One region of the Marinobacter sp. RI1 genome, then DNA from elsewhere that is predicted to be linked to it. Evidence: predicted binding sites of a transcription regulator. Region 1 holds the regulator's gene; the other holds the start of a gene.

What was found. Region 1 encodes FliA, which starts transcription of late flagellar genes. Its sites were predicted from a motif close to CTAAAGTTTNNNNNNNNNNNGCCGNTAA; they were not measured.
Region 2: the regulator FliA is predicted to act here: its motif matches at 1,921-1,948, upstream of ACAM27_RS07565 (methyl-accepting chemotaxis protein).

Annotation. Positions count from the first base shown of each region.
Region 1 covers NZ_AP031605.1:3,052,697-3,057,139, forward strand. The annotation lists gene ACAM27_RS13810 (chemotaxis protein CheA) at 1-1,173, opposite strand, end outside; gene ACAM27_RS13815 (protein phosphatase CheZ) at 1,192-1,977, opposite strand; gene cheY (chemotaxis response regulator CheY) at 1,999-2,382, opposite strand; gene ACAM27_RS13825 (RNA polymerase sigma factor FliA) at 2,543-3,286, opposite strand; gene ACAM27_RS13830 (MinD/ParA family protein) at 3,319-4,131, opposite strand; gene flhF (flagellar biosynthesis protein FlhF) at 4,205-4,443, opposite strand, start outside.
Region 2 covers NZ_AP031605.1:1,671,976-1,676,418, forward strand. The annotation lists gene ACAM27_RS07560 (PhoX family phosphatase) at 1-1,846, shown strand, start outside; gene ACAM27_RS07565 (methyl-accepting chemotaxis protein) at 2,084-3,724, shown strand; gene ACAM27_RS07570 (membrane protein) at 3,786-4,154, shown strand; gene ACAM27_RS07575 (MFS transporter) at 4,170-4,443, opposite strand, start outside.

The sequences.
Region 1 (4,443 bases):
AACTTTCTTGATCGGCTGCATCCGTGTTTGCATGACGGCAGCCTGCAGATCCGTGGTCACCACATCGAGATTGGCCACTGCCTTGTGCATGTGTTCGTCTTCGCTTTCGGAACCCAGACGCTGCAGGCGGTTACGCACCAGCACCAGTTCGCCCACCATGTTCATGATGTCGTCCAGGCGTTTGGTATCAACCCGAACCGTGGTTTCGCCCGCTGGTGCGGCCTCACGGGCAGGTGCAGGGGCCGGCTTGGAAGCGGCCTTGCTCTCGGCTTTGGCTTCCGCTTTCTTTGGTTCCGGGGCTGGTTCGGCCTTGCTTGATGGAGCCGGCGCAGGCTTGGGCTCACCTGCGGCAGCCCCCGCGCTTGGGCCTGCACCCTTGCCATGCAGTTCGTCCAGCAGGTTCTCGAATTCGTCGTCGGAAATCAGATCGGCGTCACCGGATGATTTCTCCGAGCCACCGCTGGTGTCGATATCTGCCTTGGGCGCTTCATCTTCCGCAGGCGCGCCGGCAAACTGGCCCTTGCCGTGGAGTTGATCCAGCAGGGCCTCAAATTCATCGTCGGTAATCTCATCACTGTCTGAGCCGCCGGCGGATTCTGCCGGGGTGCTCACCTGCTCGTTGCCGACCGGTTTCTGGCCATCGGATTTTTCATCCGCCAACGCGTCCAGCAGCTGCTCGAACTCTTCGTCAGTGATATCGCCCTGATCCCCTTGCTGTCCGACATCCGCAGACGACGGCTCCTGTGCCGGGGTTGGTGCTTCCACCGCCGGTGCATCCTCGGACTCGGGTTTGGCGAGTGCATCCAGAGCTTCAATCAGTTCGTCCGGCGCGGGCGTCGGTTCTTCCCGGTTGCGGACTTCTTCGAACATGGCATTAACGTTGTCCAGCGCCTCCAGCACCACGTCCATCAGGTCCGGTGTTACCTTGCGCTTGTGATTCCGGAGAATATCAAACACGTTCTCCGCAGAGTGGCAGCAATTAACCAGTGCCTCCAGCTGAAGGAAGCCTGCGCCCCCTTTCACGGTATGGAAGCCACGGAAAATGGCGTTCAGCAGATCGCTGTCATCGGGATGCTGCTCCAGATCCACCAGCTGCTCCGACAACTTTTCGAGTATCTCGCCGGCTTCTACCAGGAAGTCCTGCAGGATCTCTTCATCAGCATCTAACGCCATGCGTCACCCTCTTTATTATCAGAATCCGAGACTGGACAGCAGATCGTCCACATCGTCCTGTCCCGAAACTACATCTTCCCGCTCATCGGCCTTGATCTGGGGCCCTACCCCTTTTTCGGCCGATTCTTCTTTTTCTTCAATCTGATGCACTGTGCCGGTCAGTTGATCAACGTGGCTGGCCATCACCACCAGACCAAGAAGGTTGTCTTCCACCTCTTTCACCAACGCGGTGACCTTCTGGATAACCTGACCGGTAAGATCCTGAAAATCCTGAGCCAGAAGGATTTCCGACAGGTTCTGGTACAGACTGTCGGAGTCTGTCGTCAGGCCAGCGAAGAACTTGTCGATGCGACCGTAAAGCTCCCGAAACTCCGCAGGCTCCATTTCACGACGGCGCAGACGCTGCCACTCATCCCGCAGGGAAACCGCTTCATCCCGCATGGCGTGAGCCACCGGCATGCTTTCCTCAACCAGATCCATGGTGCGGTTCGCCGCCTGGCTGGTCATCTGAACCACATAGGCCAGACGGTCAGAAGCGTCGCTCATCTTCGACAGCACTTCTTTCTGCTCGGCATTACGCGGGTCTATCTGGAAGTTCCGGATTGCCTCATGGAGGCTGCGGGTCAGTCGCCCCACTTCCCGATACAGACTCTGATCGCGAACCTCGCTCAGTTCATTGATCAGGGTCATCGCCTTGGCATAATTCCCGGCGTTTACATTCTCGGCCAGGTCGGAGGCCTGCTTTTGAAGCTTCTCCGCCACCTCCGGATCAAGGCCCTGATGGTTCTGTTTGGTATCACTCATGGCGAGCCATCCGACCTCTGGTTACTGGATTCGTTCGAAGATTTTCTCGATCTTTTCCTTCAGCACGGCTGCCGTGAAAGGCTTGACCACATACCCGTTCACCCCGGCCTGAGCCGCAGCCACGATCTGGTCCCGCTTGGCCTCTGCCGTTACCATCAGAACCGGCAGGTTCTTCAGGTTTTCATCAGCACGGACAGCCTTCAGAAGGTCAAAGCCCGACATGCCGGGCATGTTCCAGTCAGTCACCAGGAAGTCATACTTGCCGCTTCGGAGCATGGGCAACGCGGTGTTGCCATCGTCTGCTTCATCCGTATTGGTGAAGCCGAGATCTCGCAGCAGGTTTTTGATGATGCGTCGCATTGTGGAGAAGTCATCCACAATGAGAATTTTCATGTTCTTGTCCAATGGGACCTCCAGTCAGTAACACCCGGAATTCATTCAGCCTTTTGGAAGTCTAGCAGGCTGCTACCTTAAGCGCTTATTGTGTGGTGTTTGCGCACGTTGTAAAGCATCGTTTACCAAAAGCTACACAGCTTGCTGAAAGAGAAACACAGCACCTGGCCGATCAGTCGTTGTCACCATCCCGCCACTCGGCCAGCCGGCTGCGAAGTCGCAACGCCGCCTGGCTGTGAATCTGGCTTACCCGGCTCTCACTGACCCCTAGCACCGCACCGATTTCCTTGAGGTTGAGCTCTTCCTGGTAATACAGGCTCAATACCAGCTTTTCACGCTCAGGCAACTGCTCAATGGCGTCTGCGAGACTTCGCTGGAAAGCGCCTGAAGCAATACCGTCCAGCGGATTATCACTCGCTTCTGCTTCTTCTATCGGCAGCTCGCCGGATTCATTGAGCTCATCAAGACTAAAAAGTCTACCGCTGTTAGCGTCGGCGAGTGAGGCATGATACTCGTCCAGACCAATGCCAAGCTCTTCAGCTACTTCGGCATCCTGGGCCTCGCGCCCGGTACGATCTTCCACCTGCTTGATAGCACTGGCGATTCGCCGGGCGTTGCGATGCACTGAGCGGGGCACCCAGTCGCCTTTGCGGATCTCATCCACCATGGCGCCGCGGATGCGAATCCCTGCGTAGGTTTCAAAGGTGGCACCTTTGCCGGAAGAATAGCGCTGCGCGGCCTCCAGCAGGCCAATCATACCGGCCTGCATAAGGTCTTCCAGCTGCACTGATGGCGGCAGCCGGGCCATGAGATGAAGGGCGATTTTCTTGACCAGCGGCGCATGCTCTTCAATCAGGGCTGAAGGGCTCCTGGCGCCGGCCTGATGGTAAATTCCCAGATTTTTCGCCAATGTCATGTATCCGGTTTTCTTGTAGGACTGGATTCAGATCAGACTTCGACGAGCCGCTCCACGAAGAATTCGAGATGCCCCCTGGGAGAGGACGGCAAAGGCCAACTGTCCACTTTTTCGGCCAGAGCCCGGATAGCCAGCGAGGCTTTCGCCCTCGGATAGGCATCCAATACCGCTTTCTGTCTTTGGACGGCTTTCTTGACGGCCTCGTCGTAAGGCACGATACCTACATATTGTAGTGCCACATCCAGAAAACGCTCGGTGACCCGGGTCAGTTTTTCAAACAGATGGCGGCCTTCCTGCTCATTGCGGACTTGGTTTGCCAAGATACGGAAGCGGTTGGTGCCATAATCCCGGTTCATCAGCTTGATCAACGCGTAGGCATCGGTAATGGAAGTAGGTTCGTCGCAGACCACCAGCAGAAGTTCCTGCGAGGCCCTGAGGAAGCTGACCACCGATTCAGAAATACCTGCGGCGGTATCCACAATCAGAACGTCAATCTGGTCGCCCAGCTCACTGAAAGCGTTGATCAGGCCGGCATGTTCCATGGCGCTGAGCTGGGTCATACGCTGGGTGCCGGAGGAAGCCGGTACAATCTTGATACCACCAGGGCCATTCACCAGCACGTCTTTCAGATCACAATCGCCGCTGAGTACGTCTTGAAGATTTCGATTGGCGGTAATGCCGAGCAACACATCGATGTTGGCGAGCCCGAGATCCGCGTCCAGCAAGACAACCCGGCGCCCCTTCTGGGCCAGGGCGATACCGAGATTGACCGAAACATTGCTCTTGCCGACACCGCCCTTGCCGCCGGAAACCGCAATCACCTGAACCGGATGTGGTCTGCTCATACTGTTATCAGTCTCTTACTACGTTCTTGTACGGGCACGCGTGCCGGTGTTTTATTCTGGTCGCCAACGAGGCTCAGGCACCTTCGGCGACTGTCTGTGCGCTCTGCACGGCCTTAAGCCGTTCTACGCCCAGGCGCACTAACGGAATGGCCTCCGCCCTCTGGAGATCTTCCGGTATCTTCTGGCCATCGGTGTACCAGGCCACCGGTAAGCTGGTCTCCATAACGAACCCGAGCGCTTCGCCCAGGGTCAGGGCCTCATCAATCTTGGTCATGATGCAGCCTGCAAGGCTTGCCATCTTATAGCAATGCC
Region 2 (4,443 bases), 1.4 Mb from region 1:
TGCCGGTTGTGGCAGTGACAGTGATAGTGACAACGATGGCGGTACTACCGGTGGAAACACATCCAGCACTGAACTGGGTTTCAAGGCTGTCCCTACTTCAACCGCGAATCAGGTCGTTGTTCCCGAGGGATACTCCTCTGAAGCGTTTCTTCCCTGGGGCACGCCAATTACCGGGTCTTACCCGGCCTATAAGCCGGATGGCACCAATACCGGAGAAGAGCAAGAGCAGCAAATGGGCATGCATCATGACGGCGTGCACTTTTTCCCGATTGATCTGAAAGCCGGTGGTAACAGCTCCAGCGAAGGTCTGTTGGTGATGAACCATGAGTACATCAATCAAGGCGCTTTGCATGCCAACGGGGCTACCTACATCAACGGTATGCGTCCGGCCGATGAAGTGCGCAAGGAAATCGCCGCGCACGGTGTGTCTGTGGTTCATATCAAACGCGACAACAACGGCAAGTGGGATATTGTTTTCGGGAGTCCGTTTAATCGCCGGGTTACGGGTAATACCGAAATGGATATCCGTGGTCCGGTGCGTGGTTACGACAAACTGGTCACCAAATACAGTCCGGATGCAACGGAAACCCGCGGTACTCTGAACAACTGCGCGATGGGCCCGACGCCGTGGGGAACTTACCTTGCGGCTGAGGAAAACTGGCACGGGTACTTCGCTAATAGCGATGCAACGCAGCCCCGGGAGCAGACCCGCCATGGCGTCGGCGATTCAAGCCGCTACGACTGGGAGTTGGCTGACAGCGGTGCGGATCAATACGTGCGCTTTGATGTTACCCCGACGGGTGCGTCGGCGGCGGATGATTACCGGAATGAGGCCAATACCTACGGTTTCATGGTGGAAATTGATCCGTTTACTCCAGAGAGCAAACCACAGAAGCGAACCGCGCTGGGCCGCTTTGGTCACGAGGGTGTGATTTTTGCGCCGGTTAAGGAAGGTGAGCCGGTCGTATGTTATTCCGGTGATGATTCCCGTTTCGAGTACATCTACAAATTTGTCTCCTCAAAGCCTTATTACGCTGCAACGGCCGGTGGCTACCTCCTGGACGAGGGCACACTCTACGTGGCTCGCTTTAATGACGATGGCTCGGGCGACTGGCTGGCGCTGGATCTGAACGATGCGGATTTTGCTGCCAAAGTGGCTGCGGCCCAGGGCGAAATGGTTGGCAACGTTCAGTTTGACGGTTTTGAGAATCAGGCTGATGTTTTGTTGAACACTCGCCTGGCTGCCGACATCGCAGGTGCGACCCCGATGGATCGCCCGGAGTGGGGGGCAGTAGATCCGAATTCCGGTCAGGTTTACTTTACGCTGACCAATAACTCCCGCCGGACGGAGGAGCAGGTAAACGCGGCAAATCCGAATGCCAACAACCGCACCGGTCATATTATTCGCTGGAGCGAAGACGGCAACGATCACACTGCGACCAGCTTCGACTGGGATATCTTCGTGTTTGCCGGTGAGCAGGGCACGGAAACCGTGGTTGACGACCAGGTTATCGTATCTCTGACTGATGACAACATCTTCAACAGTCCGGATGGCCTCTGGTTCGATTATAACGGTCGCCTCTGGATTCAGACCGATGGCTCCGATGCAGCACCTTATCAGAACAACATGATGCTGGCGGCTAACCCGGAAACCCGCGAGATCAAGCGTTTCTTCGTTGGGCCGGTTGGCTGTGAGGTTACAGGCGTTGTCTCCACACCGGATGTGAAGACCATGTTCGTCAATATCCAGCACCCGGAAGCAAACTGGCCGGATGCCAACGATCCGCGTCCGCGTGATGCAACGGTTATCGTTACCCGCGATGACAGCGGCGTTATCGGTGCCTGATCAGCCATAACGGTTGTCAGGCTCTGCCAAAAAGCCCGGGCGGACTCGTTCCGCCCGGGCTTTTCTCTTCTGTATTTCAGATTTCCTTCCAGATGCCGATAAACCCCTTGGGCACTGCAATAGTGGTATCTTTAATCCACTAAAGTAGCAGTTATTAACTCATATCATTTCTTTACTCTCCGGGATGGCCTGCAATAACAACATGCTTGCGTTAGCAATGACAAAGATGAGGGCACCATGGGTTTACTCGATCGCACTGCAATTTTATGGGGGGTGGGCATTGCTGTTGCGCTCGGTATTGCCTGCATTCTGGTGGCTCCGTTGATGGGGCTCGATGCCGCCTCTCTGTTAATCGGGCTCCTTGTGGGCCTTGCTGCTGCGGCTTGCTATCTGGTTTTACGGGTGCTTGAACCAATAGAGCGTGGAATCAACGACCTGAATGATGGCTCCCTGGCTGACAATCATCCCTTGCGGGCTCAGTGTGCGCAGCTTCTGGCGGATGCCCGTGCGGGCAAGGCCCTGGTTGAAACCCTCTCGGCCAGTGCCGACAAGAATGCCATCTCGGCCGCCGAAGTCTCGTTTGCGGCGGATCAGGTGAAGCAGCGCCTGGACCGACAGGTTGAAGAAACCGCTCAGATGGCCGACTACGCCGGCCAGATCACGGAATCGGTTCGGGAATCATCGGAACAGGCCACCAACGCCGCCACCATGGCATTGCAGAATCGCGAAGTCAGCGTGGAGGGGCGTCAGTCATTGGTGTCGGCCATTGAAAATGTGCGCCTGGTGCATCAACAGTCGGAAGAGAACCTCAGGTTGATTCAGGCCCTGCACGAAAAATCCGGCAAGATCCAGGGCGTGACGTCCACCATTCAGGGTATCGCCGAGCAGACTAATCTTTTGGCACTGAATGCCGCCATTGAGGCGGCCCGAGCCGGTGAACAGGGCCGCGGGTTTGCGGTGGTGGCCGATGAAGTCCGGCAGTTGGCCGGGCGCACTGCCCAGGCCACCAGTGAAGTGGCGGACACCCTCGACGAAATTCAGAATGACACAACCAAGATTGTGTCCCGCATTGAATCTCTGGCGAAAACCGTGGAAGACGGGCTAGCATCTGTAGAGAGCGTTGGCGGCCAGCTGGATCAGATTCGGGATCAATCCGACCGGGTTCAGCAGCAGGTTGCCCGTATTGCCGAGATTGACCAGAACAACGAGCAGAGTCTGGCCCAGGTGTTTTCGGCTATTGAGTCTGTCCGTGACCATATATCCGAAAGTGATACCAGTGTGGCATCGCTGGCGGACCAGGCTTCCACGTTGATGGAGCTGGCGGAGAAGGCGAATGCTGCCTTTGCGCTGAACAGCAGCGAAAGCTACCACCGGCCGTTTTATGAGAAAGCACTGGAAGGGGCGCAGCAGATTGGCCAGTTGTTTGAGGCGGCAATTCGAGAGGGCCGTTTGAGTGAAGCGGCGCTGTTTGACAAAAAGCGAACACCGATTGCCAACACCCAGCCCCAACAGTATTCCAGCAGCTTCGATCGGTTTACTGACCAGATGTTTCCGGCAATACAGGAGCCCATCAAGAAATCCCATGAGGCCATTGTGTTCTCCATCGCCTGCGCGCCGGACGGTTATGTGCCTACCCATAACAAGGATTTTGCCCACCCGCCGAGTGGTAATCCGGAAGTCGACCTGGTGAAAAGCCGCAGCAAGCGACTGTTCAATGACCGCACTGGCATACGCTGCGGGAGTCATACCGAAAGCATGCTGCTCCAGACCTATCGCCGGGACACCGGTGAGATCATGCACGACCTGTCGGTGCCCATCTATGTGAACGGTAAGCACTGGGGCGGTTTCCGGGTTGGGTATCGGCCGGCGGGGAATTGATCGCACTGGGCTCCAGCCAAGGCTGTGATAGACTGCCAGGGACGTAACAAGGAGAACACCTGTGTCCGAAACCGAGTATATCCCCGCAAAACCTGACGGTCAGCAATCACAGGAGCCCAGCTCTGCGAGGAATCTGGCGGTGGTGGTTTACATCCTGCAGGCGTTGTCTTTTTTCCTGGGGGGGCTGACGGCACTGGTGGGCGTGATCATCAACTACGTCAAACTGGATGATGTCCGTGGTACCTGGATAGAGCCCCATTTCCGCTGGCAGATCCGCACCTTCTGGATTGGTTTGCTGTGGACAGTCATCGGGGTGATTACCACCATGCTGATCGTGGGCTGGTTTATTCTGCTGGGTATTGCGATCTGGGTGATCTACCGAATTGTCAAAGGTGCCCTGGCCCTGAACGATGGCAAGACCCCGATGTAACGGGGTCTTGATGGCTCAGTCTTCCGTCACTTCTTCAAGGCGTAATGCGCTCAGCATGCCCGCCAGCCCCATCAGTCCCAATACCAGAATCACCGCCACGTCCGAAATCATGGAAATGGCGGCTGTGAACCCCCCGGTTACCAGCAGCAACACACCGATAACGGTATTGCTGACCGCTGTGTAGTCTGTCCGTTTGTTGCCTCCGGCCATATCCACCAGATAGGTTTTGCGCCCCAGACGCACGCCGGCATGGGCAATACTCAGCACAAAAAACGCGACGGGATAGAAC